DNA from 3 places in the Variovorax sp. HJSM1_2 genome. Region 2 is predicted to be linked to each of the others. Evidence: riboswitches for the same ligand, from Rfam matches in the RefSeq annotation. Region 2 holds a riboswitch; each other region holds the start of a gene.

Evidence for each region. Region 2 has a riboswitch for cobalamin ahead of ACFQ95_RS00810 (TonB-dependent receptor domain-containing protein). Riboswitches for the same ligand answer to the same signal wherever they lie in the genome.
Region 1: linked by a shared signal. The riboswitch ahead of ACFQ95_RS15090 (TonB-dependent receptor) and the one ahead of ACFQ95_RS00810 (TonB-dependent receptor domain-containing protein) in region 2 are both predicted to bind cobalamin.
Region 3: linked by a shared signal. The riboswitch ahead of cobW (cobalamin biosynthesis protein CobW) and the one ahead of ACFQ95_RS00810 (TonB-dependent receptor domain-containing protein) in region 2 are both predicted to bind cobalamin.

The regions. Positions count from the first base shown of each region.
Region 1 covers NZ_JBMOXA010000012.1:88,965-99,189, reverse strand. Annotated here, with positions in the region: gene ACFQ95_RS15135 (ABC transporter substrate-binding protein) at 1-299, opposite strand, end outside; gene ACFQ95_RS15130 (Rieske 2Fe-2S domain-containing protein) at 302-1,621, opposite strand; gene ACFQ95_RS15125 (bacteriohemerythrin) at 1,632-2,105, opposite strand; gene ACFQ95_RS15120 (MaoC family dehydratase) at 2,390-2,866, opposite strand; gene ACFQ95_RS15115 (acetyl-CoA C-acyltransferase family protein) at 2,863-4,050, opposite strand; gene ACFQ95_RS15110 (SDR family NAD(P)-dependent oxidoreductase) at 4,066-4,992, opposite strand; gene ACFQ95_RS15105 (CaiB/BaiF CoA transferase family protein) at 5,028-6,287, opposite strand; gene ACFQ95_RS15100 (Bug family tripartite tricarboxylate transporter substrate binding protein) at 6,307-7,299, opposite strand; gene ACFQ95_RS15095 (LysR family transcriptional regulator) at 7,421-8,362, shown strand; cobalamin riboswitch at 8,431-8,706, shown strand; gene ACFQ95_RS15090 (TonB-dependent receptor) at 8,835-10,225, shown strand, end outside.
Region 2 covers NZ_JBMOXA010000001.1:175,339-185,563, reverse strand. Annotated here, with positions in the region: gene ACFQ95_RS00835 (ABC transporter ATP-binding protein) at 1-300, opposite strand, end outside; gene ACFQ95_RS00830 (FecCD family ABC transporter permease) at 297-1,337, opposite strand; gene ACFQ95_RS00825 (ABC transporter substrate-binding protein) at 1,334-2,215, opposite strand; gene ACFQ95_RS00820 (bifunctional adenosylcobinamide kinase/adenosylcobinamide-phosphate guanylyltransferase) at 2,212-2,811, opposite strand; gene ACFQ95_RS00815 (cobyrinate a,c-diamide synthase) at 2,808-4,259, opposite strand; gene ACFQ95_RS00810 (TonB-dependent receptor domain-containing protein) at 4,263-6,146, opposite strand; cobalamin riboswitch at 6,228-6,478, opposite strand; gene ACFQ95_RS00805 (cell division protein ZapB) at 6,517-6,762, shown strand; gene ACFQ95_RS00800 (cell division protein ZapA) at 6,768-7,082, shown strand; gene ACFQ95_RS00795 (sulfite exporter TauE/SafE family protein) at 7,503-8,318, shown strand; gene ACFQ95_RS00790 (sensor domain-containing protein) at 8,445-10,225, opposite strand, start outside.
Region 3 covers NZ_JBMOXA010000017.1:27,195-37,419, forward strand. Annotated here, with positions in the region: gene cobG (precorrin-3B synthase) at 1-156, opposite strand, end outside; gene ACFQ95_RS17705 (vWA domain-containing protein) at 164-832, opposite strand; gene ACFQ95_RS17710 (AAA family ATPase) at 844-1,935, opposite strand; gene cobN (cobaltochelatase subunit CobN) at 1,938-5,762, opposite strand; gene cobW (cobalamin biosynthesis protein CobW) at 5,811-6,875, opposite strand; cobalamin riboswitch at 7,101-7,372, opposite strand; tRNA gene ACFQ95_RS17725 (tRNA-Arg) at 7,489-7,563, opposite strand; gene ACFQ95_RS17730 (NAD(P)/FAD-dependent oxidoreductase) at 7,708-8,883, shown strand; gene ACFQ95_RS17735 (methyl-accepting chemotaxis protein) at 8,970-10,225, opposite strand, start outside.

The DNA of each region.
Region 1 (10,225 bases), on a different contig from region 2:
TCTTCGGGCTTGTGTATGCGGTCCTTGCGCACGTAGATCGAGGTATGGCGGAACGCCCGCGACAAGAAGATAGGCACCGCGATGTAGGGGCAATCCCCTTTGGAATGTTTCACCAGGTAGCTGGAGAACGACAGCTCGGCAATGTCGAAATCCACACTGCGCATGGCGCGGAAGAACATCTCTTCCGGGTTCAGCAGCATGTAGACCGGGTCCACACCGTCGATCAACACACGGCCATCGAACAGCGCACGTGTTCGGTCGTAGTCGCCCATGGCGACGGAGAGTTGCAGTTTGGCCATGTTCAAGCTTTCACGGAGTAAGAGGGTTCCATTTCGGGGTGTGGGCCGTCGTTGGCCCAGATGTATTTGACGTCGTGCGCGCGCCAGTCGGTGGTCTTGGGCACGATGGCCTGGAACGCACAGACGCTGGCGGGAATCGCCAGGTCACCGGTGCCGATGGCGGGCTCGCCGCGTTGAAACGCCTGCACCGCCTCTAGCATTTGTTTGCGGAATTCGACGATGGCCAGGTCGCTGGCACCCAGCCGATCGTGGCTGCGGTCGGCAATCGGCCCCATGGTCAGCCACATAGCCACATCCTGGTTGGGGAAGCCGGTGATGCCGGTGAAGTTGCCGGCCTTCATGGCCTGGCGGTCCTGCCAGAAACGGTTTTCCTGGGTGCGCAGCGGACGGTAGTGCTGGTCCAGGTCTATGCCCACCGTTTGGCGCAAGAATTTGCGCCAGGTTTCGGTCTCCGGCGTCTGCGCCGGATGGCCCCAGGCCATGAAATAAAACACCGTAGAGGTGTCGTCCATAGGCACATTGATGTTGGCGACGTTGTAGAGGTTGTTCGGTGGAATCAGCGCCGTGGCCGGTGCCACGAACACGGTGGAGCGCACGTAATCGTTGGTCGCCGCGTTGCTGATCGGGCGGCGCAGCGCGGCGTAGCGAAAGCCGTAGCCCGTGCGCTGCACCTGCATGCGCGGCGCCTTGTCGGTGCTGGGGCGCAGCCAAGTGTTTTCGGTGGCTTTGGCGCCATCGACACGCGCTGGCACCATGTCGGACGAATGCAGGCTGGAGCTGTGCGCCGAGTCAATCGCGCCTTCCAGGATCTGCGCCCAGTTGCAGGGCAGCAGCACCTTGGCGATGCTCACGCGTGTATCGGCGGTGGGCGCCCAGGCTGGCGGCTGGAATGCGGGCACGCTGTCGGCCGGGCCCATGTAGGCCCAGACCATGCCGCCCCACTCCTGCGTGGGGTAGGCCTTGTGTTTCACCTTCTCGGCCATGCCGCTGGCCGCGGGCTCGGACACCATTTCCAGCACATTGCCTTCCACGTCCATCTTCCAGCCGTGGTACAGGCAGCGTAGGCCACCTTCTTCGTTGCGGCCATAAACCAGCGAGGCGCCACGGTGCGGACAGTGTTCGTCCATCACGCCGACGCGGCCGTCGCTGTCGCGGAACACCACCAGGTCTTCGCCAAAGGCGCGTGCTTTCACGGGGTCGCCATCCGGCTCGCTCACCTCCTCCAGCAAACAGATCGGTGTCCAGTGGCGGCGCATCAACTGGCCCATGGGGGCATCACCCTCCACGCGGCACATCAAATCGTTTTCTTCTTTGGTCATCATGGAAAGGTTCCTACACAAAAGAGGGCGCTGCGGCAGTGACCGCACGGGCGCGTGAATGAAAAACCAGTGGCTTGGCGTTCCAGGCCTGCTTGCAGATCCAGCTGGCCAGCGCCGAGTCGAGGTGCTGCACGTGGGGTGGAAACCAGGCTGCAAGTTCTGCGGCAAAACGGCGTGCAGGTTGGATCTCGCCACCGTTGAGTCGCTGGCGCACGCCCAGCGCCGAGCGCAGCACGGCAGCGTGTTCGTCCATATGGCATTGCTGGGCCGGAAAGTTCAGGCGGCGCATCCAGGCGTCTTCCTCCGCGAAGTGCGCGCTGGCGTGGCTGATGAGTTCGTCCAGGCAAACAGCCAGGCTGTCGTCGGGCGCGGCCAGCAAGGCCGCCAGCAATTGGGCGAAGGCCTGGTGCTCTTCGTCCAATTGCGCGTGGCCGACGAGCCATGTGTCGCGCCAATCAAAAACGCGCGTGTCGCTTGAATTCATCATGAGGCCGGTCCGGTGGGGGGCGGCTGCGCCGCCGGCGAATGGCTTGCGCCATTTCTCTTAATTTGCTTAGATGACTAAGATTTTAAGTGCCGCAGTGCCAGATACACAACCACCGGAATTAAGTGTTTTCCCTGAAGCCTGCGACCAACAAAAAAGCCTGCATTCACCGGGTTCGGCGCCTGCGAAGGCGGAACCCGGTGAATGCAGGCTGGCTGCGTCTGGCCGTGTGTGGTGGGTGTTGGTCGGGCAGCGCTGTGTTTTGACGTGGTTTCTGGGCGTCGCCGTCAATAACGGATCTGCATCAGCCATTCGGCCACCAGGGCCGGGCGCTCGCTGCCCGCGACACGCGCCTCCACCTTCCAGCAGCAACGCGCCTCGTGTTCACCAACACGCTCGACCTTGAGCAGTTGAAACCCTGCGGACAACAAAGAGCCCTGGGGTACGGCTGCGGTGAAGCGGACCTTGTTGAAGCCATAGTTCAACAGCATCTTGGCGTTGGGATAGTCGAAACAATCAAAGTGCCAACTGGTCAACATGGACAAGGCCAGAAAGCCGTGCGCAATCGTTGTCTTGAACGGCCCCTGCTGCGCTGCACGCACGGGGTCGGTGTGGATCCACTGGCGGTCATTGGTGAGGCCGCCAAATGCGTCAATCATGGGCTGGTCTATCAGCGTGGGCGCGCTCTGGCGCGGTGCCTGCCCCAAGAAGGCTTCCAGCGCAGGCAGCGAATCGAATGGGTGTTTGGTCGGTTGTGTGCTCATAGACGCTCGAAGATTGCGGCAATGCCCTGGCCGCCGCCAATACACATGGTGACCAAGGCATAACGCCCGGCCACGCGCTGCAGCTCATGCAAGGCCTTTACCGTAATGATGGCGCCGGTAGCGCCCACGGGGTGGCCCAGCGCAATGCCCGAGCCGTTGGGGTTGACCTTGGCGGGGTCGAGCCCCAACTCCTTGGCCACCGCACAGGCTTGGGCGGCAAAGGCCTCGTTGGACTCGATGACGTCCAGATCGGCTACCGTCAAGTTGGCTTTCTTCAAGGCCGCGAGTGTCGCGGGTACCGGGCCTATGCCCATGTAGCGCGGGTCCACACCCGCGTGGGCATAACTCACCAGCCTGGCCATGGGTTTGAGCCCGCGTGACGCGGCCAGGCCGCGTTCCATCAGCAGCAGCGCGGCTGCGCCGTCGTTGATGCCAGAGGCGTTGCCCGCGGTCACGCTGCCGTTTTCCTTGGCGAACACCGGCTTGAGCTTGCCAAGGTCGGCTGCGCTCACATTGGGGCGGAAATGTTCATCGGTGTCAAAGACTTCTTCCTTTTTGCCACGGCGCACGGTGATGGGAACAATCTGCTCGACAAAGCGCCGCTCGGCGACCGCCGCCGCCGCCCGGCGGTGGCTCGCTAGCGCCAGCGCATCCTGTTCCTGCCGCGTGATGGCCCATTTGGTGGCAACGTTTTCGGCCGTGATGCCCATGTGGATGTGATGGAACGGGTCGTGCAGCGCCGCCGTGAGCATGTCGGTCATCTCGGTGTTGCCCATGCGTGCGCCAAAACGCATGGCCTGGCTCAGGTAGGGTGCACGCGACATGCTCTCGGCCCCGCCGGCCAGCACGCTCCCGCAGTCACCGAGCTGTATGAGTTGTGCCGCAGAGACCACGGCCTGCAAGCCCGAGCCACACAGCCGGTTGACGTTGAACGCGGGGGTGTGCTCATGGCAGCCACCTTCCAGTGCGGCCACGCGCGAGAGATACAGATCGCGTGGCTCGGTCTGGATCACCTGCCCGAAACAAACGTGGTCGACCACATCGCCTGTGACTTCAGCCTTGGCCAGGGCGGCGCGCACAACGTTTGCCGCCAGGGTGGTGGGCGGCACATCTTTCAGGCTGCCGCCAAAACTCCCGATGGCGGTGCGTACCGCCGACAGGACTACAACTTCTTTTGGGTTCATGGTGGGTTCAGCCTGTCAGGCGTTTTCTGCCTGCTGGGCCGGCTGCAGCGCCGCCTTGTGTACACGGGCCTTGGCAATTTCGTGGCGCAGTTGGTCGAAACCTGTGGCGGGCACTTGCTCCTCGTGGCGGTCAGAGACTTCTGCGAGCCGTGTGATCAACTGGCTGGCCTGAGACTCGGAGCGCGGCAGGAAGATGCCCTTGGTCATGGTGATGTTGGCCTGCTCAAAACCACCGGCGCCGGCCAGCAAGATACTGCGTGTGGGCGCGTCTTCGGTGACCAGCGCCACCAGCGCGGGGCTCACCGATTCGGGCGCGAGCAATGCCAATTCCTCGGCGGCCAGCAAGGTCTCGGTCATGGCGGTGGCGGCGGTGGGCGCCAGGCAGTTGACGCGAATATTGTTGCGTTCTCCCTCCAGCGCCAGGGTTTGCATCAAACCGACCAAGGCCATCTTGGCGGCGCCGTAGTTGGCCTGGCCAAAGTTGCCGTACAAGCCCGAGGACGAAGACGTCATCACGATGCGGCCGTAGTTCTGGGCACGCATCAGGTTCCAGACCGCCTTGGCGCAATGCACGGCGCCCATGAGGTGGACTTCCATCACCAGACGAAAATCATCCAATTCCATCTTGGCAAAACTCTTGTCGCGCAAGATGCCCGCGTTATTGACCAAGATGTCCACGCGACCCCACTTGGCCACAGCTTGCTGCACCATGGCTTCGACTTGTTGTGGACTGGTCACATCCGCATCGTTGGCAAAGGCTTCACCGCCCAGGGCCTGGATGTCCTGCACCACGGCTTGCGCCGAAGAGCCCGGCTGGCAAGCGCCAATGTCGTTCACCACCACGCGTGCGCCGTGGCGCGCCAGCTCAAGCGCATGGGAGCGGCCCAAGCCTCGGCCAGCGCCGGTGATGATGGCTACACGATCCTGCAGAAGTTGCGACATGTTTTCTCTCTTTTCTTTCACGATTAAGTTGTCTATCAAAGCGCGGCCGTAGGCTGCGCGGCCAACGTGGCGGTGCGTATCACGCCGGCAGCGCGTAGCGCGGCGATGGTGTCATCGGAAACACCGTCTTGTTTCAACACCGCTTCGGTGCTCTGGCCCAGCGTTTCGGCGCCCAGGGTGGTGGCTTCGCCGTCATCGGCAAAGGCGAAGCCTATGCCGCATGTGCGCACGCTATGGCTGGCTTGCTGAAAGCGGAAATCGGGCAATTCCACGCAGCCGGTTGCGTCGGCTTCGCGCAGAAATTCGCCCAGCCTGCGTACACGTGCCGCAGGCACACCAGCGGCGCTGAGTTGTTCTTCGAGTTCAAATGCGTTGTGGCTTTCAAAAGCCGATCGCAGCAAGGCCGTCACATAAGGCGTGTCTTTAGGCACCACAAAACCGTTGGGGGCGTTAAACGCGTCGAGGTCCAGGGCGCGTGGGTCGTTGCACAGTTCTTCAATGCCCAATACCTTAGTGAGTTTGCGAAACTGCGCCGGGGTGTTGGCCGCGACGGCCAGCCAACCCTCTGCGCAGGCATAGGTGTCGGCCGCGGGGCTGCCGGTGTAGCCACGGTTGCCGGTGCGCGGGGCTTCCACACCATCGGTCAGGAAGGCGCTGGTATTCGGGTACATCAACATCAGCGAGGCCTGCACCATGGATGAATCGATGTATTGGCCCACGCCTTCGCGCGAGCGGCGGTGCAGCGACGAGACGATGGAAAGCGATGCCAGCATGCCCACCGCCACATCGATCACCGGAAAGCCGACCTTCAGCGGCGGAGCGTCCTGCCCTTCGCCCGACATCATCATCATGCCGGTCAGCGCCTGCACCACGTGGTCGTAAGCGCCGCGATGCGACCAGTCGCCCTGCTGGCCAAAACCGGAAATCGAGCAATACACGATGTCCGGCTTCACGGCCTTGATGGACTCAAAGTCCAGGCCGTATTTGGCGACCACCCCAGGGCGAAAGTTTTCGATGAAAACGTCTGCCGAAGCGGCGAGTGAACGCACCAAGGCAGCACCCTCGGGCGTTCGAATGTCCAGCGCCACGGAATGTTTGCCCGCATTGCAGGCGACAAACCCGGTGGGGGTGTCGCTGCCTGGTGTGGCCTTCATCGAGCGCATGACCTCGCCTGCCAGCGGGGGTTCGATCTTGATGACTTCGGCCCCCAACTGGGCCAGATAAAAAGAGGCCAGCGGACCGGCGATGACGTGCGACAAATCAAGCACGCGCACGCCGCTAAGTGGTTTAGACATAAGACGCTTTCTCTTTATCTCACGAACTGGCGGTGACACCGGTGAGCTTGATGATCTCGGTCCACTTGCGGTTTTCAGCCTGCACAAACGCCGCATCGGCCTTGGGGCTGTCGCTGTGGATCACGCTGTTGCCGGTCAACTCGAATGCCGTTTTGACAGCCGGGTCGCCCAGCGCCTGTATGGTGGAGCTGTAGAGTTTGGCAATCACCTCGGCCGGTGTCTTGAGCGGCACCCAAAGGCCGAACCAGAACTCCTGCACCGTCAATTCGCTGCGCATCACGTCGCGCAGCGGCGGCACGTTCGGCAGCTCCTTTAATGGGGCGGCACTGGTCACGGCCAGCGCGCGCAGCTTGCCGCCCTTGACCTGCGGTATCGCCGTGCCGGCAATGGTGAACGCGAAATCGGTGTCGCCACGCAGCAGCGACAGCGGAATCTCCACCGAACCTTTGAGCGGCACGTGCACGGCATTGCCGTTGACCAGCGACATCAGCGTGGCGCCCCCCAGGTGGGCGGCGGAGCCTATGCCGCCCGAGCCGTAGTTCAATTTCCCCGGCTTGGCCTTGACCGCAGCGACCAGTTCTTCCACCGAGCGGTAAGGCGAATTCGCGGCCACCACCAACACGCTGGGTGAGGTGCCTATCGTCGTCACGGGGATGAACTCGGTGGTCGGGTCGAACTTCAGGCTGGGCTGCAGAATTTTCTGGATCAGATGCGAGTTCGAGCCCACCAGCACGGTGTAGCCGTCTGGCTGCGCCTGCGCCGCGTATTGGGCGGCAAGCACACCACCGGCGCCGACCTTGTTCTCTATCACGGTGGCTTGGCCCAATGCCTCGCCAAGCTTGGGGCCGAATTGCCGCACCATCACATCCGGCCCACCGCCTGCGGCGTACGGCACGATGATGCGCACCGGCCGGCTCGGATAAGCCTCGGCAGCGTGTGCCGCGGTGGCCGATAAAAATGCGCCAGAGAAAGCGCTTGAGGCTGCGCTCAAGCAGAAAGTGCGACGGTCCATGGTTGTCTCCTTGTGGGTTTGGGCCAAGCATAGGATTGCTGGGGAATAATAAAAAGTGATATCTTTTTATATGTTGAAAGCTTTTCGTTAAGCCTCGTGCCATACCAGACCGTGACTCGCCATGCCTTTATCCACTGACGCGGAACACCTGATCTCCCGGCTGCGCTTTCGGCATCTGCGCCTGCTGACCGAGTTGCAGCGTGGTGGCAGCCTGCGTGCGGCCGCCGAGGCACTGAATCTGACGCAGCCTGCGCTCAGCAAGGCGCTGGTCGAAATCGAGACCGCCTTTGGTTTTGCACTGTTTGTGCGTACACCGCGTGGCCTCAAACCCACGGACCAGGGCGCAGTGGCGATTCGCGGCGCCGCGCTGTTGCTTAAAGAGTTGACCCATGTGCAACGCGAAGCCACAGCGGGCGACCGCTTTGCCGCCAGCTTGAGGATAGGCGCGCCACCCTTCGTGGCGCAAGGCTACCTGCCCGAGGTGCTGAAGAAACTGGTACAGCGCAACCCGCCGGTGCGTGTGCACTTGCTGGAGGAACGTGTGCCGGTGCTGATGCAGGCCTTGATGAAGGGCGAGGTCGACGCGCTGCTCACCACCTATCCGGCGCAACTGCCCGAGCCCGGTGCAGTCGCCCTGCACTATGAGAAATTATTCGAGGTGCAGTTCAGCATCATCGCCCCGAAAAAACATCGCCTGGTGCGGGCGCGCAGCGTGAGCTGGCAGGACCTGTCTGCCGAACCCTGGGTCTTGCCGGCGCAAGGCGCCATGGCGCGGCGCGTGGTGGAAGACTGCTTCATCCGTGCCGGTGTGATGCCGCCCATGCCCATCATCGAATCTGCCAGCCCGGTGACCAACGTGGAGCTGGTCGCGGCCGGTGTGGGCCTGGGCATTGCACCCGATGTGACCTTGATCGCCCATGCGAAAAACCTGAACCTGGTGGACCAGCTGAGGGTGGGGCCTGCTGTGCCGTCCGGCCCGGTGGCGTTGATCCACCGCGCCGGTGTGAGCAGCCCGCGGGTAGACCTGTTCAGGCAGGTGCTGGGATTGGCTGCATACATCTGAACTGCCATCCTCTTGCCAATCGCGCTCCTATAATCGCGCCCGGCATGCCGAGCCACTTCAAGTGCGCGGCCTGCCACGGTTGCCAGGTGCCTTGCATGTTCTTCTGGAACATGCGGGGTTAAACGGGAAGCAGGTGCGCCACGTCGTTGAAGACATGGCAATTCCTGCGCTGCCCCCGCAACGGTCAGCGGATAAGGAAACCCCAAGTCGATGCCAACGGCATCCACAGCCACTGCGCTTCAAGCGTGGGAAGGCGGGTGTTTCTGGTCTTTGGTGCACACCATGGGTGTAGCACCCAAAGATGCTCCGCGAGCCCGGATACCGGCCTGCGCCACCGCCTTCGGACGTTGCGGGAGTGCGTCGGTCCGGGCCGGCCGCTGCTTTTGCTGCGGCCTGCTTCGACGTGTGCCTTCAGCGTGCTTTTTGATGTCTCGATTGTTCCGCGGGGTCGCGGAACATGCTGGAGCCGCGCATGCGCAAACCATTTCCCTTTTATGTCTCTACCAGGGCCGTTGCCCTCGCCTGTCTGTCGCTCGCCGCTGGCGACGGCATTGCCCAAACTTCGGATGGCCTCAAAGAGGTTTTTGTCACCGCCACCGCGCGGCCTGAAGAGCGCAGCCGTATTGCCGCCACCACCCAGGTGATAGACCGCGCGGCCATAGAGCGCTCAAGCGCGCAGTCGGTGACCGATCTGCTGGCCGAGAACGCCATAGGCTTCTTCAGCGAATGGACGGCGGCCCAGACCTCGATCAACATCCGTGGTGCCACCAGCGACGGCCAGGGCCGCGATTTCAAGAGCCAGGTGCTGGTGCTGGTGAATGGCCGGCGTGCCGGCACCGCCAACATCTCCAAGCTGAGCACGGCCGAGGTCGAACGGATTGAAATTGTGCGTGGCCCGGCCTCGGTGATCTACGGCAGCCAGAACATGGGCGGCGTGATCAACATCATCATGAAAAAAGGCTCGGATGCGCCGCCGAACCAGGTCAGCGTGACCGGCGGCTCCTGGGAGCTGGCCACCCTCAGTGCACAAACCTCGGGCACCGCAGACAAACTGGATTGGTACCTGGGCCTCTCGGGTGGCCAGCGTGGCGATTACGACTCCGGCAAGGGCGGCAGCAGCATGCTCAACACCGGCTGGGAGCGGCGTGCGCTCAGCGGTGCGCTTGGTTTGGAGATCAATGCGCTGAACCGCGTAGACCTGCAACTGCGCACAGACGGCATCTACAACGCCGGTTTCCGTGGCTCGGGCGCCAACACCATCAGCCAGGACGACCGCAGCAACGCCTCGTTCGACGCCACCTACGAAGGCCGCAGTTCTGACGAACGCATCAGTTGGATGGCGCAGGCTTATGCGGCGCAAGACGAAGACGAATTTAAATGGGCCTCACCGGTGATCCGCAGCGGCACCGCCGCCGTGCCCGGTACGCGCAGCGACTACAACCTGCGCAAGCTCGACATCGCGGGCACACGCCTGCAGCCGCGCTTCAAGCTGGGCGCGGGCAATGACCTGCTGCTGGGCTACGACTATGAGCACAGCAGGTTGCGCTCGGACCGTGTGCGTGTGGCCATGCCCGGCGGGCCTGGTGGCCAGGTGGCACCCTATGACAACAACCAGACCGAGCAGGTCAACGCGCTGTATTTTGAAGACGCGCAGAAACTCTTCAACGACCGCGTGACGCTGCGCGGCGGCGCACGCCGCACCTGGGGTAGCACCGACTTCGACCTCACGCCCAACCTGGCGCTGCAGCGCGGCGGCAGCCAGTCGTACGAAGTGACCACCTGGTCTACCGGGGCCGTCTGGCGCGCACAAGAGACGCTGAACCTGCGCACCGGCATTTCCACCGGTTTTCGCGCGCCCACCGC
Region 2 (10,225 bases):
ACTGTTGAGATCGTCGCCCGCGCCTTCGTTCTGGCCCAGCCAGGCCAGGCGACGTGCGCGCTCGCGCGCAGGCCACTGCGCCAGCGGCTTGCCCAGTAATTGCACCTCACCTTGCTGGCTGCCGTGTGGCCACAGGCCCGCCAGCAGTTTCAGCAGCGTGGATTTGCCCGCGCCATTGGGGCCGACGATGCTGGTCCAGCGCCCTGCTGGCAAAGCCAGGTCTATGCTGTGCAGGATTTGCGCCGAACCAATACGCGCACCGAGATTGCGCGCCTGCAAAGCGGTGCCGGCAGTGTTCATGCAAAGCCCCCGTCGCGCGAACGGCGGTGCATGCGCCACAGCAGATAACTGCCACCGATGGCCGCCGTGAGCACCCCCACCGGCAACTCTTGCGGCGCCAGCAGCCAGCGCGCCAACACGTCGGCCGCGAGCAGCAACACACCGCCCATCAGGCCCGAGAGCTGGATGTGGCGCGCGTGTGTCACCCGCACGATGGAGCGCACCAGGTGCGGCGCGGCCAGGCCAACAAACGCAATCAAACCGGTCTGCGCCACGGCAGCGCCCGTGGCCAAGGCGATGACCCCAATCAAGCCCGCGCGCATGGGCACCAGCGGCAAACCCAGGCTGCGCGCGCTGGCTTCGCCCAGGGTCAGGCCGTCGAGTGCACGTGCCAGGCCCCAGGCCGCAGCCGCGCAAACTCCCCAGGCGCAGGCCATCAGCACACAGGCGTTCCAGCCCACAAAACTGGTGCTGCCCAAGGTAAACGCCTGCATGGCCTGCAGGATGTCGGGCGAAGCCAGCTCCACCAGGTCACGCGCGGCACCCAGCACCACACCCACAATCACCCCGGCCAGCAACAGGCGCAGGCTGTGCTGCACACCACGCGCCAGCAGCAGCGTGAGCAGCACCGCACCAGCGGCGCCGAAAAACGCCATGCCGGTGATGCCCACCAGGGCGAACCACTGCGCAGCTACAGGCGACACCCCCAACCAGGCCATTGCCAGTGCGCCACCCAAGGCCGCGCCCGAGGCGCTGCCCAGCAGATAGGGATCGGCCAAGGGGTTGCGAAACAGGCCTTGCGCCACGGCGCCCGCCAGCCCCAACAAGGCACCGGCAAGCCACGCGCCCACCGTGCGCGGCAGGCGAATGTCCCAGACAATTTGCCAGGCCACGGGGTCGATGGCCATGCCGCGCAGGCTCTCGAAACCGGTGCTGCCCACACTCGCGCCCAGCATCACCAGCACGCCAGTCAGCAGCAGCAACGACAGGCCCAGCAGCACCGCGCGGCGCGCACCGGCATCGTGGTTTAAGGCGTCTCTACGCGGTGAAGCCTTCATGGATGCGCGCTACCTTTGTCGGCCAAACAGCGCGCCATGATGCGCGCCGCCTCGGCCATGCGTGGGCCGGGGCGCACCACCACGTCGGACTCGTCCGGGCCGAACACACACACATGTTTGTCGCGCACCGCCTTGAGGTTGGACCAACCGGGGTAAGGCACCATGGCCTGCATGCTGCGGTTGCCTATCATGATGAGATCCGGGTTGGCACGCACCACGTATTCGGGGTTCAAACGCGGAAACGGCCCCAGCGCGGCCGGCACCACGTTGCGTGCACCCAGGCGTTGCAGCAACTCACCAATAAACGAGGCTTCACCCGCCGCATACGGCCCTCGGCTGACTTCAAAATAAACCCGTTGGTTGCGCGCGGCGGCGGGCAAGGACTGCGCGGCCGCCTGCACCCCGGCATCGATCTCGCGCCACAAACGCTCGGCACCTTGCGCAGCTGGCACATCCAGCACTTCGCCCAGCGTACCGAGAACCCGCCGCACATCGGCCTGGCTTTTAGGCTCCAGCGCCACCACCTTCACGCCCAGCGCCTCCAGCCGGTCGCTGGCGCGCGAACTGACGGACAACAGCACCACATCGGGCTTCAGCGCCACGATGGCTTCGATGTTCGGGTCAATGCCGCCGCCCACCTGGGGCAAGGCACGCACGGCTGCGGGCCAGTTGGAGTAGCGGTCCACCCCCACCAGCCGCTGGCATTGCTCGAGCGCACAGACACTTTCGGTCAGCGAGGGCAACAGGCTGACAATGCGTTGTGGCGGCTGCGCCAAAGACACAACCCGGCCCCGGCCATCGGTGATGTCGAACGCCTGGGCCAGGCTGCTGGCCAGCAAACCAAGCGCCAAAGCCGCGCGCCAGAGAACAAGGGTCATGCGCCGCCTTTCAAGCTCAACGGCAGGCCCGCCGCCATCAGCGTGACGCGGCCGCAGGCTTGGGCCATGGCCTGGTTGAGCACCCCCAGCGCATCAACAAATACCCGCACCTCGCGGCCCAGCGGAATCACCCCCAGGCCGATCTCGTTGCCCACCAGCACCACGGGGCCGGGCGCGTCCTGGATCGCTTCCAAAAAGAGAGCACGTTGCGCCAGGTACTCGGGCGGCAGAGGCCGTTTTTCCTCAAGCGCAACCTCGGCAGCGTCCAGCGGCATCAGCCAGTTGGTCAGCCACATGGTGAGGCAGTCTATGACCACCAAGGTGTCGGCGCGTGTCTGTTGGACCAAGGCATGGGCCAGGTCGCGCGGTTCCTCCAGCGTAAGCATGCCCGGCACACGTTGTGCGCGGTCCTGCTGGTGGCGCGCAATGCGCTCACGCATCTCTTCGTCCCAGGCTTGTGCCGTGGCGATGAGCACGGCACGGTGGCTGGGCGACTGGGCAAGCCAGGTGCGGGCCAGTTCTTCAGCACGGCGCGACTTGCCGCTTTTTTGCCCGCCGAGGATCAACTCACTCTGCGCGATCAAGGCCTGGGTCATGCCGCATCTCCGCCGAACAGGCGCGCAGTGGCGACCGGGTTGGAGGCAAACCAGGCGTGGAAATAACTCGCGCGTAATGCGCCCTGCTGGTACACGGCTTCGCCAGCGTCAGCCTTGGCTTCAAGGCCTGGGCGCTCGGGCCGCGCAGTGCGGGCCACCACCGCTGCGGAACTCGAAGTGGTGGAGTAATGAAAGGTGTGGCCGCGCAACACAGCGCCATCGACGTCGCCATCGAGCGTGAGTTGCTGCGGCCCCAGCGCGGCCAGTCGGCGCTGCATCGTCACCCGGCCAGGCAACAAGCCCCACAGCGCACGCTGTTGCCCATCGGCCAGGGTGATAGATTCAAACAGCGCCATCATGCCGCCACATTCTGCCCACACCGGCCGACCTTGGGCGAGGTGGGCACGCAAGCTCTCGGCCATGCCTTGGTTGGCGCCGATCTGCTCAGTATGTAATTCGGGGTAGCCGCCGGTGAGCCACACGGCATCACATGCGGGCAAACACACATCGGCCAGCGGCGAGAAGAACACCAGCCGGGCGCCGAGCTGCTCCAAGGTTTGCAGGTTGGCGGCGTAGATGAAGCAAAACGCCACATCGCGCGCCACAGCGATGGTGCGGCCGGCGAGCAGTGGTTTGGCGAGCGCCGCCGTTGCTGCGGGCGCAGGAAAACAAACCGCCCAGCGTTGCAGATCCTGTAAAGACATCTGGCCCAGCGGCGTGCTGGCCAAGGCGTCGGCAGCGGCGTCCAGGCGCTGCAGGCCATCGGCCAACTCATGCGCGGCGACCAGGCCGAGGTGGCGCTCGGGTAACAAGCCTTTGGGGGCCGCGTTGCCGGGAGTCTGCAGGCTGACACGTGGCATGGCGCCAAGCCAATCGTCGGCATCACTCAAGCCCTCGCGCAGCATGTCGGCATGGCGCGCACCGGCCACGCGGTTGGCCAGCACACCCGCCCAAGGCAAGGTCGGCCGGTAGTGGCGCAGGCCATGGGCGATGGCGCCAAAGGTGCCGGCCATGGCCGAGGCATCGACCACCGCCAGCACCGGGATGCCGAAGCGTTGCGCCAGGTCACCCACGCTGGGCTTGCCGTCAAACAGGCCCATCACACCTTCGACAATGATGAGGTCTGCGGCCTGCCCGTCCGGTGAGGCGGCGTCAAACAAACGCTGCTGGCAATCGGCCTCGCCCGTCATCCACAAATCAAGCTGCTGCACCGGCGCAGCACTGGCCAGTTGCAGCCAGTGCGGGTCGAGAAAGTCGGGCCCACACTTGAACACACACACGCGCCGCCCCTGGCGTACATGCAGGCGTGCCAGTGCCGCGGCGACCGTGGTTTTGCCCTGCCCCGAGGCTGGAGCGGCGACCACGATGGCCGGGCAAGATACCGGGGAAGACACGGGGAAAGACGCCGAGGAACGGGCCGGGCGGGCAGCGGCTTCAGCAGCAGCCATCACTTACTGCGGCGCCCATTTCAGGCCGACGTACAGGGTGCGGCCGGGCGTGGCGTAGGTGCGGGCGGTCTGGTAGTCCTTGTCGCCCAGGTTGTCGACACGCGCCAGCAGGCTCAAATCACGGCCGATACGGGTGCTGGCCGAGAGGTTGATCAAACCGTAGCCACCGAGCACGTTGTTGTTGGCGGCATCGTCGAAGCGTGCGCCCGAGGCCTGCAGCTCCGCGCCCAGCGTCCAGCCGGCCAGGGTGGTGTCGGCGCCAAGGCTGGCGTGGCGGCGGGCACGGCGGGCCAGGTCTTTGCCGGTTTGTTCATCCGTGGGGTTCTGCAAGTCCACGGAGGCGCGCAGATTGACACCGGCCAGCGCATGGCTGCCGCTGAACGTCACGCCTTGGTACTGGGCCTGGGCCACAGCTTCGTAACAACCAAAGCTGGAGACACAGGCCCCGGCACCGTTGACGAAGGTGATCAGGTTGTCCACCTTGTTGCGGTAAACCACCGCACCGATGCTGCTGGCACCAGCGGTGTAGCGCAGGCCGGCTTCCAGGTTGCGGCTGGTCTCGGGCTGCAGGTCGGCCTTGCCGTATTCGCTATAGCGCTGGTACAGCGTGGGGGCGCGAAACGCCGTGGCGGCAGACGCCGTGGCGCGCCAGTGGGGGGTGATCGCATAACCGTAAGCGGCACTGCCGGTGGACTTGCCACCAAAGCCGCTGTCGTCGTCGTAACGCGCATTAAGCTGCAGGCTGTGTGCACCTTGGTTGTAGCCATAACCCAGCGCTACACCGTTCTGCGAGCTGGTGCGCGTGTTGCTGCTGACCGAGGTGTTGTCGAGTGCGTTTTCACGCCGCTCCAGCGTGGCCGTCAACAAATGGGCGCCAAGCCGCCATTCGTTCAGGAACACATAGCCGCGCAAATTGGTCTTGGTCTGGTAGAACGAAGGATTGGTTTCATAGTGCTGCACGCTGTCGGTCACGCTTATGCGTGTCGAATACGCGTCGGTCCACTGCGCGTTCCAGTTCAAGCCGCTGGCCGAAAGGCGGTTTGTGCTGTGGTCGTCGACGGGTGCTGCAGGGTTGTAGCTGAAGTCGTCGTACTGCGCGTCCATGTCGCTGCCAAGCCAGGTCGCATCCAGGCTATGGCGGCTGTTGATCTTCAGGCCTACACGCGCATTGCCCGAGGTGCTGCGGTAGCCGTCGTCGTCGGGGTTGCGCTTGCCATCGCTGGTTTTGCGCAGGTATTGCGGCTGGATGTTGTAGCCGTCGCTGATCTCGCGCGCCACACCAAAGGAGTAGTCGATGGCGTTGTCCGCCCCGCTTGCCCCGGTACTTCCGCTGACACCGGCTTCGATCTTGCCCAGGCGCTTGCTGCCCACGCCCACACCCACGTAAGGCGCGGGCTTGCCCTCGCCCTTGCGTGTGAACAACTGGATCACGCCGCCAATGGCGTCCGAGCCATACACCGCGGCCGCCGGGCCACGCAGCACCTCGATGCGCTCGATCTGCGCCAGCGGAATGCTTTCCCAGCTGGCCCCGCCGCTGCCCGATTGCACGTCCAGCCGCACGCCGTCCAGGTACACGGCCGTGTGCTGTGAATTGCCCCCCCGAATGAACACACTGGTTGGGCTGCCGATACCACCCGAACGCGAGACCTCCACGCCCGGCAAACGCGCCAGCACGTCGGCCACGCCGGTGGCGCCGCTGCGCTCTATCGTGGCGCGGTCGACGATGGACACATCGGACACCAGATCGGTCAGGGGTTGCGCCACACGCGTGGCGGTGACCACGGTCTCAGGCAAGGCGGTTTGGGCGAGCGCGGGCATGGCCATGGACACGGCGAACGGCAGCATAACCAGACGACCGCAGCATGCGCCAGAGAGAATTTTTTTCATGATCACCAACAGACTGGAAGGCTCTCACCGGCGTCCCCGCCAGTGCTTGAGCGTGCACGGCCACAAACTGCGCGAGGCAAGCTTGTGGCCACTGTGTTGGCCGGTATCCGGGCTGAGCAGAAAACTCGCATCGCCTTCCCAAGCGTGTGTTCGAAAACGCTCAGTGGCCTTGTGATGAAAGCTGGGTGGTTCAAACGCATTGGCGTTCTACAACCCGTCTGCTGGACCGTTGCGGGGGCAGCGCAGGCCAGGAAAAAAGTGTTCCCCTCCTGCTTCCCGTTGAACTGCGGCTTGTGAACCAAGCCGCGAGCACCAACGGCGCGGATTTTACAGGTGGAAGCACGGCCGCCGACCTACAATAACGCCCCATATGGCCCAACCCACCCAAATCGAACAGATCGCCGAGCGCACCGAGCGGCTTCTGGTGCGCTACCACGAGTTGCAACGCACCAACGCACTGCTGACGGAACAAGTCGCCCTGCTGAGCCACGAGCGTGAATCGCTGAAGTCACGCCTGGCCGCGGCGCGTGCGCGCATCGATGCCTTGCTTGAACGGCTCCCTGAAATCTCCAGCCCACCCGTGGTGCGGCCTGCTCCACGGAGCGATGCATCATGAGCAACATGAACCAACTCGAAGTCCAGATCATGGGCCAGAGTTATCTGCTGGCCTGCCCCGAAGAAGGCGCCTCACGTTTGCAGCAAGCGGTGGCCAAGGTGGACGCCGCGATGTGCGCCATACGCGACGCCGGCAAAGTCAAGGCACGCGACCGCATCGCCGTGCTTGCCGCGCTGAATCTGGCCTTCGACCAACCGGAGCGCGCCGCCACGGAAACGGCTCCCGCCACTGCCGACGAAGCCGCTGGCAGCGACGAGCACCTGGCCTCGCTTTTGGCGCGTCTGGATGAGGCCCTGGGCGACGACGGTCGACTGATCTGAAGCGCGTTTTTGCCGCTGATCGGCTGACTGCGTAAAGTGCAGCGCGTCACTTGTGAAAGTGGCAAAAGCAGGCTTTAGAATAGAGTCGTCTGCGATCCCGTCGGGCTTTATATTTCCTTGAACCAATGCTCATTGAGCCCGGGCCTGGAATATCACCTCGCAAGCGTGATCATCTCGCGTTAGATGAACCCAATGTGCGGTTGACCTAGCCCACCTGAACCCCGGTTCAGGATGCGGGTCCGGTGGCCTTCGCAGACACCTTATTCCTTTCGTACCAAGATCAAGCGTGTACCTTGTCGATTTCGCTGGCCGTACTCAAGTACTGCCAGCGTTTCATCTTCGCGTTCACGGCTGATATGGGCACGAATTGCTGCCGAAGCGCTGTGGCAGCTTCCCACCAGATTTTTTTGAACAAGCCGGATGCTCCTGGACCCGACGCTGATTCTTGAACTCGCCCTGCTCGGTCTGAGCACCGGTTTTTTGGCCGGTCTGCTGGGCATTGGCGGCGGCATGCTGATGGTGCCGTTCATCACCTTCATCATGGGCACACGCGGCGTGGGCACGGACCTGGCCGTGAAGATGGCCATTGCCACGTCCATGGCCACCATCATGTTCACTTCCATCTCCAGTGTGCGTGCACACCACCAGCGCGGCGCCGTGCGTTGGGATATCGTGCGCCGCCTGGCACCCGGCATTGTGCTGGGCAGCATGATAGGCAGCCTGGGTGTTTTTGCGGTGCTCAAGGGCTCTTCGCTGTCGCTGCTGTTCGCCGCCTTTGTGGCGTTCTCGGCCACACAGATGTTTCTCGACAAAAAGCCCGCGCCCTCACGCCAGATGCCCGGCCCGGCCGGCCAGTGGACGGCGGGCGGCGTCATAGGCTTCATGTCGGGTCTGGTCGGTGCCGGTGGTGGCTTCATCAGCGTGCCGTTCATGACCTGGTGCAACATCAGCATCCACAACGCTGTGGCCACCAGCGCGGCACTGGGCTTTCCTATCGCCGTGGCGAATGTGGTGGGTTATGTGATCAGCGGCACGTCGGTGGCCAACCCGCCCGCAGGTTCGCTGGGCTACATCTGGCTGCCGGCACTCGGCGTGATTGCGTTATGCAGCGTGTTGACGGCGCCGCTGGGCGCCAAAGCCGCACATACCCTGCCGGTGAAGAAACTCAAGCGGGTGTTTGCCAGCGTGTTGTACCTGCTCGGCGCCTACATGTTGTGGCGCGGCCTGAGCAGCTGACCAAACTCTTCTGGCGTCGCGACTGCGTCTTGTCGTACTGATTTCCCTCAAGGGGCGTACGACCTGCGACTCAGCGCCGCGCCAGAACCGCTTCGCTGAGTTTTGTTTGCGGCTCTCTTACTCTTATTAATCCAGCAGTACCACCGCACCTTCGCGCTCTGCTGCGCGGGCCATGGCGGTTTCCAGGTCTTCTGCGGCCACACCAGGCGAACACAGAAAACCCTGGAACTGGTCGCAATTCAAACGCAGCAGCGTGGCACGCTGGGCCTTGGTTTCCACACCTTCGGCAATCACCGTCAAATTCAATGCACGGCCCATCTGGATGATGGCGCTGACAATCGCGTGGTCGTCACCATCGTCGGGCAAGCCGCGAATAAACGAGCGGTCTATCTTCAGCTTGTGGATAGGGAACTTCTTTAGGTAGGCCAGGCTGGAGTAGCCGGTGCCAAAGTCGTCGATCGCCAGCGTCACACCCAGGGCCGCCAGCGCTTCCAGCCGCGCCAGCGCTTCGGCCGCGTCCTGCACCAGAATCGATTCGGTCAACTCCAGTTCCAGCAACTCGGGCCGCAAGCCCACGGCCTGCAACACGCTGGCCACCTGCTCAACAAAATCGGTCTGCTGAAACTGCAGCGCCGAAACGTTGACCGACACCATCATGGGCCGGCCGGCCTCCTGCCACACCGCGGCCTGACGCACGGCTTCGGCCAGCACCCACGCACCCAGCGTGACGATGTAGCCACTCTCTTCGGCCAGCGGAATGAAGTCGCCCGGCGACACATGGCCCAGCACCGGATCAAACCAGCGTATGAGTGCCTCCACACCGATGACGCGGCCATTGTCCAGGCTCACCTGCGGCTGGTAATGCAGGCGGAACAAGCCGGTATCCATGGCCACCCGCATGGCGTGGTCCATCTTCATACGCGACAACAGCTCGATGTTCATCTGCCGCTGGTAGAAGCAGAAGTTGTTGCGGCCGCGGTCTTTCACGCGGTACATGGCGGTATCGGCGCACTTGATGAGTTCGTCCAGCGTGGCGCCATCGTTCGGATACATGGCCACACCTATGCTGCAGCTCACCGAGAACTGCAACTCGTCCACCGCAAACGGCCGCGACAGGCTCTCCAGCACACGCCGCGCCACACGTTCGGCAGCGGCTGCATCGGCCAGGTGCAGGTGCATCACAAATTCGTCGCCGCCCAGGCGGCACAAGGTGTCGACCTCGCGCAGGCAGTGGCCCAAACGCTCCGCCACCTGGATCAGCACCCGGTCGCCAAACTGGTGGCCCAGCGAATCGTTGATGTTCTTGAAGCGGTCCAGATCGAGGAACATCACCGCAAACTCGCCGCCACCGCGTGCCGCCATGCGCAATGCATACTCGATATGCTGGCTCAGCATCAGCCGGTTCGGCAGACCGGTCAGGGCGTCGGTGTAGGCCAGTTGTTCTATGCGTTTCTGGCTGGCCTTCTCTTGGGTCAAGTCCTTGAAGAAGCCAATGCTTTGCATGACCTCACCCTGGTCGGTGCGCAGCGCCACCCAGGACAATTTGACTGCGCATTCGGAACCGTCGCGGCGCACGTGGGTGGTCTCGCCCTGCCAATAACCATCCTCGACCCAACTCTCTTTCAGGCGCGCGAGGAAATCGGCGTCGTGCAAACTCGTGAACAAGTTTTGCGCCTCTTGACCCAGCACATCCGCTTCGGCCAAACCCGTCAGGCTCAGGCAACCGGGGTTCACCGCCACGATGCGATGGTCGGGGCCGGCAATAAAAATCGCGTCCAGGCTGGATTCAAAAACCTTGGCAGCCAGGCGCAGGCTGGATTCCGATGCCACACGCTGGGTGATGTCGCGGAACGAATACACCCGGCCAATGGCGCGGCCCTGGTTGTGCTGCGGCAGCGACACCCGTT
Region 3 (10,225 bases), on a different contig from region 2:
GGCTTGTGCCGAGGTCAAGCGCCCGCCCGGTGGCCGTATGCGCACCACCAGCCCATCACCCGAAGGCATGGGGCGCAACGCGCCAGGGCACCAGCCGTAGACCTGGGGCTGCGTCGTGGCGGTGTTGGCGGTGTGGTTTTGGGGGGCGGTGTTCATCGGTGGCTCAATGCCCTTCAGCGTGGTGGCCGTGGTGGCGGTAGTGAGCGCCCCAGGCTTGCGCCAGTTGGGCCGCGCGGGCCAGTGGCAAGCGGGCGGCTTCAAAGTCGATCACACCAATCGCATCGGCCGAGGCCGGACGTGCGGGGGCTTCGCGGCAGCGGCCGTCGGTCAGCAGCCACAGCAGGCGACGGCTGGCGCGGCTGCGGCGCAGCAGTTGTTCTGCAGAGGCAAGGCCCTGGCGCAAAGGTGTGCCGCCGCCGCCGCCAATGGGCTTGACCCAGGCGTCGTTCCACAGCGCTGCGCGGCGCGGCGCCAGTTGCATGTGCACACCTGTGCCCGAAAAACACAACAAGGCCACGTGATGGCGCCCACGGTAGGCTTCTTCCATCATGGCCAACAGCAAACCCTTGGCGCGGGCCAGTGCGCCGCCGATGCGCATGGAGGCTGAGCAGTCGAGCAGAAAGCAATGCAACTCGCTGTTCACCGGCGTGGCGGGGTGGTGCCGCAGATGTTCCGCGCGCAAAGCTGCGGCGCCGCGTGCCGACAAGCTGCGCGGCCAATCGATGGGTGTGGCTGGGCGCAACGCCGCCGAGGCACGTGCTGCCTTGAGCGTGCGCCGCAACGGCGTACCGCTGAGCCCTCCATCGCGCTGGCGATTGCCAGCATCTGCCACCGATGGAGGGCTCAGGCTTTTTTTGCCGTGGCCCGCTCGGTGAGGGTGGACAACAGGGGCCGCAGCGGTTTGATGCGTTCCGTGCCGGTGGGCTCGGCGGGCATGGCGCCCCATGCGCCTTCTCCGCGATCTGCGCCCTTTTCGGCGCGATGGTCTTGGGGCGAACTCTGGTTGCTGTTGCTGGTGCTGTTGTTGCTGGGGCTTTGTGTGGCAGGGTTGTGTGCTGCTTCTGGATGGCGCCGGTGCGCCAACACCAGTTCTGCCACACGGTGCACATGGGTGGCGGCCACGGCTTCGGCGTCCTCCAGCGCGGCCAGCGCGCGGGCGGCGCGCAGCATCACCAGGTCAGCACGCAAACCATCGACCAGCGCGGCGATACACAGGTCGCTGACGAGGGTGTGTATGGCATCACTCACCGGTAATACAAGTGCATCGTTGAGGCGTGCACGGGCCGTGTTAAAGCGCGCTTGTTGCTCGGCTTGTGCGGCGGCGTAGCGTGCGCGAAACGCCACCGGGTCGGCATCAAAACTCAGCCGTGCGCGCACCACGGCCTGGCGTTGTGCGGGCTCGCTAAGGTTGTGCAGCCGTACCGACAGACCAAAGCGGTCGAGCAACTGCGGGCGCAACTCACCTTCCTCCGCATTCATGGTGCCTATGAGCACAAAGCGCGCGGCGTGGGCTTGCGAGATGCCGTCGCGTTCGACCACGTTGACGCCGCTGGCAGCCGCATCCAGCAGCGTATCGACCAGGCCGTCTTGCAGAAGGTTGACTTCATCGACATACAACACACCACCGTGTGCGCGCGCCAGCAGGCCGGGCGCAAACTGCACCGCATGGCCGCCAAGTGCGGCGGCGAGATCCAGCGTGCCGGCGAGTTGCTCCAGGCTGGCGCTCAGAGGCAGCGTGACGAAGGGCGCATCGCCCAGCAACTCGGCCAGCGCGCGGGCGGCGGTGGACTTGGCCGTGCCGCGCGGGCCTTCGATCAACACGCCGCCCAGGGCGGGGTCGGCGGCGGCCAGCAGCAGGGCTTGGCTCAACGCTGGCTGGCCGGCGATGGCGCAGAACGGGAACAGCGGCGGCAGGCTGATAGGGGTGGTTGTCATGTCTAAGTTCCTTCGAGTTGTTGCTCGTGGTCTAGCAGCAGGTCTTCCAGTTGAGAGCGGTAGTCGCCGGGCTCTTGCCACAGGCCACGCGCCATGGCTTCGAGCAGGCGGTTCAGCATGTCCTGCAAGGCGCGTGGGTTGTGCTGTTGCACAAAGGCGCGGGTGTGCTCGTCCAGCACATAGGCGTCGGCCACCATGGCGTATTGGTGGTCGCCGACCACGCGGGCCGTGGCATCAAAGCCAAACAGGTAGTCCACGGTGTCGGCCATCTCAAACGCGCCTTTGTAGCCGTGGCGTTTCACGCCCGCTATCCATTTGGGGTTGACCACACGGCTGCGCACCACGCGTGCAATTTCTTCTTTCAGCGTGCGGATGCGCGGTGCCGCCGGGTTGCCGTGATCGCCGTGGTACAGCGCCGGTTGGCGTCCGCTCAGGTGGCGCACGGCGGCGGCCATGCCGCCCTGGAATTGGTAGTAGTCGTTGGAGTCCAGCAGGTCGTGTTCGCAGCTGTCCTGGTTTTGTGCGACCGCGTCCATCCCTTGCAGGCGGCGGGTCAACGCGCCTTGGGCCGGCACGCCATCGCTGCCACTGCCGTAGGCATAGGAGCCCGCGCCCACATAGGCGCTGCTCAGGTCGGCATCGTCTTGCCACTGGCCGCTTTGGAACAAGGCGTGCAGGCCAGTGCCGTAGTGACCGGGTGCCGAGCCGAAGACACGCCAGCCGGCCTGGGTGCGGGCGGTCGCGGCGTCCAGCCCTGCGGCCTGCAGCGCCTGCGCCTCACGCAGAATGCGTGCGCGAATCGGGTTGTCGTGGGCGTCTTCATCTTCTTGCGCGGCCACGGCTTGCACGGCGGCATCGAACATGTGCACGGCGCTGGGAAAGGCATCACGAAAGAAGCCGGAGATGCGCAGCGTCACGTCTATGCGCGGGCGGTGTATGCCGACGATGGGCAGCACTTCAAAGTCGACCACACGTTGGCTGCCGGCCGCCCACTTGGGGCGCACACCAATCAACGCAAAGGCTTGCGCCAGGTCGTCGCCGCCGGTGCGCATGGTCGAGGTGCCCCAGACCGACAGGCCTATGGACTGTGGGTAGTCGCCATGGTCTTGCAGATGCCGCTCCACCAGGCGTTCGGCCGACTTCATGCCCAGCGACCAGGCCGTGGGCGTGGGGATGGCGCGTGTGTCTATGGTGTAGAAATTGCGCCCCGTGGGCAGCACATCGGGCCGCCCGCGCGACGGTGAACCGCTGGGGCCTGGGGGCACAAAACGGCCGTCCAGGGCGTTCACCAAATGCTGCAACTCGTCATGGCCGCAGGTATCGAGCGCGGGCGCCAGGGTGGTGTGTACACGGGCTAACACGGCCTGGGTGGCCGGCAGATCCAACGTAGATGCGTCGTTTGCTACAAGCTGCTGTGCCAACAGCTCCAGCCGCTCGCGTGTATCGCCGTGGTGGCGCCAGGGGCTGTCGCTCACGGCTTGCAGCAGCGCGGGGCGCGGGCCAGTCCACGGCGTGGCGGGTGTTATGTCCAGCGGGTTGAATGTGGTGTCCCCCAGCAGATCGGAGGCCAGCGCGCTCAACAGGCTGGTGTTGGCGCCTTGGCCGTCGCCAGAGGGGTAACGCGCCAGCGCCACCAGGGTGTCGCGCCGTTGCTCACCTTGCGGCGAGCAACCGAAGATGTGCAGGCCGTCGCGAATCTGCGCTTCCTTCAGCTCGCACAGGTAGGCATCGACACGCGCCAGAATGCTGTCGTCGTCGGCTTCCAGCGCTGACACCGGCAGGTCGATTTCTTCGGCCAGGCGTTGCTGGCGTACGGTTGTGAGAATCTGGCTGCGCAGCAGCTTGGCGCGGCGGCCGTCGACCAGGATGGCGTCGTAGTACTCGTCCACCAGGCGTTCCAGGTCTTGCATGGGGCCGTGGTTTTCGGCGCGTGTGAGCGGTGGCATCAGGTGGTCGATGATGACCGCCTGGGTGCGGCGTTTGGCCTGTGCGCCTTCGCCGGGGTCGTTGACGATGAAGGGGTAGATGTTGGGCAGCGGGCCGAGCACGGCATCCGGCCAGCAACTGGCCGACAGCGCCAGGCTTTTGCCGGGCAGCCATTCGAGGTTGCCGTGTTTGCCCACGTGCACCACGGCGTTTATCGCAAACACATCGCGCAGCCAGAAGTAGAACGCCAGGTAGTGGTGTGGCGGCACCTGCTCGGCGTCGTGGTAACTGGCGTAGTCGGCCACGCCGTCTACCCTATGGTTGCGCGCGGGTTGAATGCCGACAAACACCTGGCCCAAACGCAGGCCAGCAATCATGAAGCGGCCCTGGCGCAGCATAGGGTCTTGTGCGGGCGCGCCCCAGCGGGCCGTGATGGCGGCCGCCATGCCTTCGGGCAGGGCGGCTAAACGCTGTTCGTAGTCGCCCAGGGCATAACTTTGGAAGGCCGGGCGGGCGGGCCATTGCAGCGGGTCGTTGGCCACGCCTTGCTGCAGGGCATGCATCAAAGCATCAGCATCGGCCGGCATCTGGTCTGCGCTGCCGGTGTGGTAGCCCTGGGCCGTCAGGCGCTGCAGTATGGCCATCACCGAGGCCGGGGTGTCCAGCCCCACGCCGCTGCCAATACGGCCCTCGCTGCCGGGGTAGTTGGCCAGCACCAGCGCAATACGTTTGGTGCTGGCGGGCAAGCTGCGCAGGTGGCACCACTGGCGCGCCAGCGCGGCGACGAAGCTTATGCGGTCGGGCTCGGGCTGATAACGCACCACGTCGGTTTGTGTCAGCTCGCTGCGGTAGGCCAGGCCTTTGAAACTGATGGCGCGGGTGACGATGCGGCCATCCATTTCGGGCAGCACGATTTGCATGGCGATGTCGCGCGGCAGCAGGCCTTGGCTGTCGGCCAGCCAGTCCTCACGGTTGCCACCGCTGACAATGACCTGTAGCACCGGCGCGTCACCCACCAGCGCAGCTTGCGCCTGGCCATCGATGGATTCGTGCGCACCCAGCGCCGCAAACGCGGTGGTGTTCAGCACCAGTTGGACCTGGTGCTCGGTGCACAGGCCACGCAGAGCGGCCAGGCACATGGGGTCTTTTAATGAATCCAGCGCCACGGGCAGGGCGTTGAGTCCCTGTGCGCGCAGGGCCTGGGCCAGGGCATCAAACACCGCCGTGTTGCCGGCCTGCAGGTGTGAGCGGTAGAACACGATGGCTACCGTTTGCGCATGCTTTAGCCAACCGGCGCGCACGTCTTCCATGGTGGCGACATCGTGCGCGCTGGCCAGGCCCCACGGCGCATACAAGGCCACGGGCGGCAGCAGGCGGGGTGGCAGTGGTGCCGCGCCGTGGTCCAGTCCGTGGAAGGCCAGCGCACGCAGAAACTGCTGCGCATTGCCGCTGCCGCCGGCGCGCAGGTATTGCCACAGCTGGCGGCACACGGCGCGCGGCAGGGTGCTGTGCGCCAGCAGGGTTTCGTCTTCTTGCAGGTCACCCGAAAACATCGCCAGGCGCTGGCCCTGGCGGCGCGCCAGGTTGCTGATTTCCTGGATGCCGTAAGGCCAGGCCGAGTCACCACCCAGATGGTCGACCACCACCACTTTGGCGTGGCGCAACACCTGGTCGATGTAGAGATCGAGTGATGCAGGCTGGCGCAGATAGGCCAGATTGGCCAGGCGCAGCGTGGGGTAGGCGGACGTGTTCGCGGTGACGGTTTCCAGCGCCGAGGCCAGCAGCGACAACTTGGTGTCGGCCGAACTCAGCACCACAATTTCGGCCGGCGTCTGGTCGAGTTGCGCGACCACACCGTCGTCTTCGACAAAGCCACCAGGGCGCGTGCTGAGCAAGTGCATGGGGTGGCTTTGTGAGGCGGTAGACGGCGGTTGACTTCAGCCTGCGGATTAAGCCGCAGCGCCTTCAATCACGGCGTTGTTGAGCGCGGCGCGCAGGGCGGCCTCGTCCAGATCGGCACCAATGAACACCAGCTCGGTGCGTTGCACTTCAGCGGTGTTCCAACGACGGTCGAAATGTTGGTCGAAGCGGCGGCCCACGCCTTGCACCAGCAGGCGCATGGGCTTGCCGGGAATCGCCGCGAAGCCTTTGATGCGGTAGATGGTTTGCTGTGCCACCAGTTGCTCCAGCTGGGCCAGCAGGCGGTCGCGGTCCACCTGCGGCAGCTTCACCACCACCGAGTCGAAGTCGTCATGGTCGTGGTCTTCCTCGTGGTCGTGGTGGCTTTGGCGCAGGTTTATGGTGGTCTCGGCGGCGCGGCCTTGGCCCAGCAGCAGGGCCAGCGGCAAGCGGCCTTCGGTGGCGCTGACGATCTTCACCTCGGCCGGAATCTCGCCGCGGATCAGTGCTTCCACGCTGTTGCGTGCCGCGTCATCCATTAGATCGGTTTTGTTGAGGACCACCAGGTCGGCGGCCGACAACTGGTCTTCAAACAACTCGTGTAATGGCGAGTCGTGGTCTAGGTTGGGGTCGGCGCGGCGCTGTGCGTCCACGGCCACCGGGTTCTCGGCAAACTGGCCGCTGGCGGCGGCGGGGCCATCGACCACGGTGACCACCGAGTCCACGGTGAAGACGTTGGCAATGCCTGGCCATTGGAAGGCCTGTACCAGCGGCTTGGGCAAGGCCAGGCCCGAGGTTTCGATCAGCACGGCGTCTATGCGGTCGCGCATCTCGGCCAGTTTTTGCATCACCGGGAAGAATTCTTCCTGCACCGTGCAGCACATACAACCGTTGGCCAGCTCGTACAGCGTGCCATCGGTGGCGTTGCCTTCGTCGTCGCAGCCAATGCCGCAGCCGCGCAGGATTTCACCGTCTATGCCCAACTCGCCAAACTCGTTGACGATGACGGCGATGCGCAGCCCGCCCGCGTTCTGCAGAATGTGGCGCAGCAGCGTGGTTTTGCCGCTGCCCAGAAAGCCAGTGACGATGGTGGCGGGGATTTTGGTGGTTTGCATGGTGCTTGGTCCTTCAGGTTTGGGGCGCGCGCAGATGAAATGCTGGGCCGTTGCGGCTTAGCCTGGGTAGATCGCACATGGGGTGTTTGGACATTCCAAAGCTCCTTCAACGGCCCGCGTCCCCGCAGGCATGACTGAAATGGAAGCTGAAGAAGGGGCAGAGGTCGGGGCGCCCGGTTCAGCGCTAAGGGCTGATGGGCATCCTGGCTCGCGCAATCCCGCAGCGTCCGAAGGCAGTTCCAGGCCGGTATCCGGGCTCGCGGAGCGTTTGAATGCATGCTGCTTTCAAACCAGAACCCTTGCCTTCCCACGCGTGAGCGCAGTGGCTGCCAGCCTGAGAGGCATGGCGTAAGGGTTCCCAAATCCGCTGACCGTTGCGGGGGCAGCGCAGGAGTGTCACGTCGTTAAACCCTGTTGGGCCGACGCGGGTCACCTGCTTCCCGTTTAACCTCGCCGCCGCGTGCGGCATGGAGGCACCTGTGAACCGTGCCAAGCCGCCGATGAAATCGCGCCGACTTGGCAGCAGGATTATATGAAGGCGGGGGCGGCGTTGCCGTGGCGGGCCACAAATGAAAAAGGCTGGAAGCTTTTGCAAGCTTCCAGCCTTGAAATATGGTCCCGCCGCCAGGAATCGAACCTGGATCTCAGCCTTCGGAGGGCCGAATTCTATCCGTTGAAATACAGCGAGAGGGCTCGGCCACAGGGGCTGAACAGTCGAGCATTGTAGCCTGCGGAAGGCCCCAGCCTGCGCGCGCCACTATCATTGGCGACCCTGCGGGACGCGGCCCGGTTTTGGTCGCTTGGTCTTTTGCGGGGAATTTGAAGGAATCTCATGACTCGGTTGGTGATTGTGGGCGGCGGGCATGCCGCAGCCCAGTTGTGTGCGTCTTTGGCCGAAGGCCAATTCAAGGGTGAAGTGGTCTTGGTGAGCGAGGAAGCACACGTGCCCTACCACCGGCCACCGTTGTCCAAGGCGCTGATCAAAGACGAAGCCCCGGTGTTGCCGGTGTTGCGCCCGGATGGCTTTTACGAGACCGCCGGCATACAACTGCGCCTGGCCACGCGGGTGCTGGCGATACAGCGCGACGCCAAAACCGTTGATCTGCAGCCCGTGCATGGCGGCGCGGTCGAAACCCTGGCCTACGACCACCTGGTGCTGGCCACAGGCGCACGTGCGCGGCGTCTGCCGGGCTTGCCGGTCAAGGCTGACGGCGTGTTCCAGGTGCGTACCTTTGACGACACACTGGCGCTGCGCGAAAAGCTGGCGACGGTGCAGAACGTGGTGGTGTTGGGCGGCGGCTTCATAGGCCTGGAGCTGGCGGCCACGCTGCACAGCCTGGGCAAAAAGCTCACCGTGCTCGAAGCCGCGCCACGTTTGCTGACACGTTCCCTGTCGCCCGAGATGAGCAGCCATCTGCTGGAATGCCACCAAACCAACGGTCTCGACGTGCGTGTGGGCCAGACGGTGGAGCAACTGGTGTGGAACGGCGAGCACATTGCCGGTGTGCAGGTAGCGGGTGTGGTGTTGCCGGCCGATGCCTTGCTGGTGGGCATTGGCTCCGAGCCGAACACCGAGTTGGCGGCTGCGGCTGGCCTGGACTGCAACAACGGTGTGGTGGTGAATGAAGCGCTGCTGTCGTCGGATGCCAACATCAGCGCCATAGGCGACTGCGTGGCCTTTCACTACCCGCTGCTGGCCCGGCACGTGCGGCTGGAATCGGTGCAAAGCGCGAATGAACAAGCGCGTGCCGTGGCCGCGCGTCTGTGTGGCCAGCCGGCCAAGGCGTATGCGTCTATGCCGTGGTTCTGGTCCGACCAGGGCGACTTGCGTTTGCAGGTCACCGGCCTGTGGCGGCCCGAGTACCAGAGCACGCTCAAGCCCGGCCCCAAGCCGGGCAGCTTGTCGGTGCTGCACTACGAGAACGGCGAGTTGCGTGCGATCGAGTCGCTGAACTCGCCCATAGACCAGATGACCACGCGCAAGCTGCTGCAGAAGACCATTGCTTAACGCTGGCTCACCGGCGCCCCGTTGGCGCTGGTTTGAAAGAAAAAGGCTGCTGACGCCCTGTGGGCGAGCGTCAGCAGCTATTCTTTTTAAAGCCTGAACACACTCACGGACTGCGTGAGCTTCTCGGCCTGTGTGCGCATAGACGACGCAGCGGCGGCCGATTCTTCGACCAGTGCGGCGTTTTGCTGCGTCACCGTGTCCATGTCGGTGATGGCCTGGTTGATCTGGTCTATGCCTTGTGATTGCTCCTGGCTGGCGGCGGCAATCTCCGAGATGATGTCGGTCACGCGTTTCACGCTGGTCACCACTTCGGTCATGGTGGCGCCCGCCTGATCGACCAGCGCGGTGCTTTTCTCTACACTTTCCACCGAGTCGTGGATTAGCGTCTTGATCTCTTTGGCAGCCCCCGCCGAGCGTTGCGCCAGGCTGCGCACTTCGCTCGCCACCACCGCAAAACCACGGCCTTGTTCACCGGCACGCGCCGCTTCCACGGCGGCGTTCAGCGCCAGGATGTTGGTCTGGAACGCAATGCCGTCGATCACACCAATGATGTCGACAATCTTTTTCGACGAAGAGTTGACCGTGGCCATGGTCTCCACCACCTCGTTCACCACCGCGCCGCCCCTGGCCGCCACTTGCGAGGCCGAAGCCGCCAACTGGCTGGCCTGGCGCGCGTTGTCGGCGTTTTGTTTGACGGTGGCGGTCAGCTCTTCCATCGATGCGGCGGTTTCCTCGAGTGAGCTGGCCTGGCGTTCGGTGCGGGCCGACAAGTCGTTGTTGCCCGCGGCAATCTCACCCGCCGCGAGGTTGATGGTCTCCGTGCCCTGGCGCACCTCGCCCACGATGTTGGCGATGTTGTCGCGCATGGTGCGCATGGCAAACAGCATGCTGCTGTCGTCGCCCGGCTTGAGGTCGATGTTTGCCGTCAAATTGCCTTGGGCAATTTCGTCGGCCAGGTGGGATGCGGCTGCGGGCTCGCCACCCAGTTGGCGCATCAGCCCACGCGCAATCACCATGCCGACCAGCAGCAGAATGACCAGCAACACCGCCACAAAAATGCACATGGTGACGGCGCGCGACTGTATGGTGGCGTCCACGTTGTCCACGTACACACCCGAGCCTATGATCCAGCCCCAAGGCGTGAAGCCTTTGACGTAGGACACCTTGAGCACCGGCTTTTCAGCGCCGGGTTTGGGCCACATGTAAAGCACGAAGTCGGCGCCCGAGGCCTTGGCCACACGCGCAAATTCGACAAACAAACGCAGGCCGGTGGGGTCCTTGTTTTCGCTCAGGTCCTTGCCTTCGAGGTCGGGCCTGAAGGGGTGCATGATCATCACGGGCG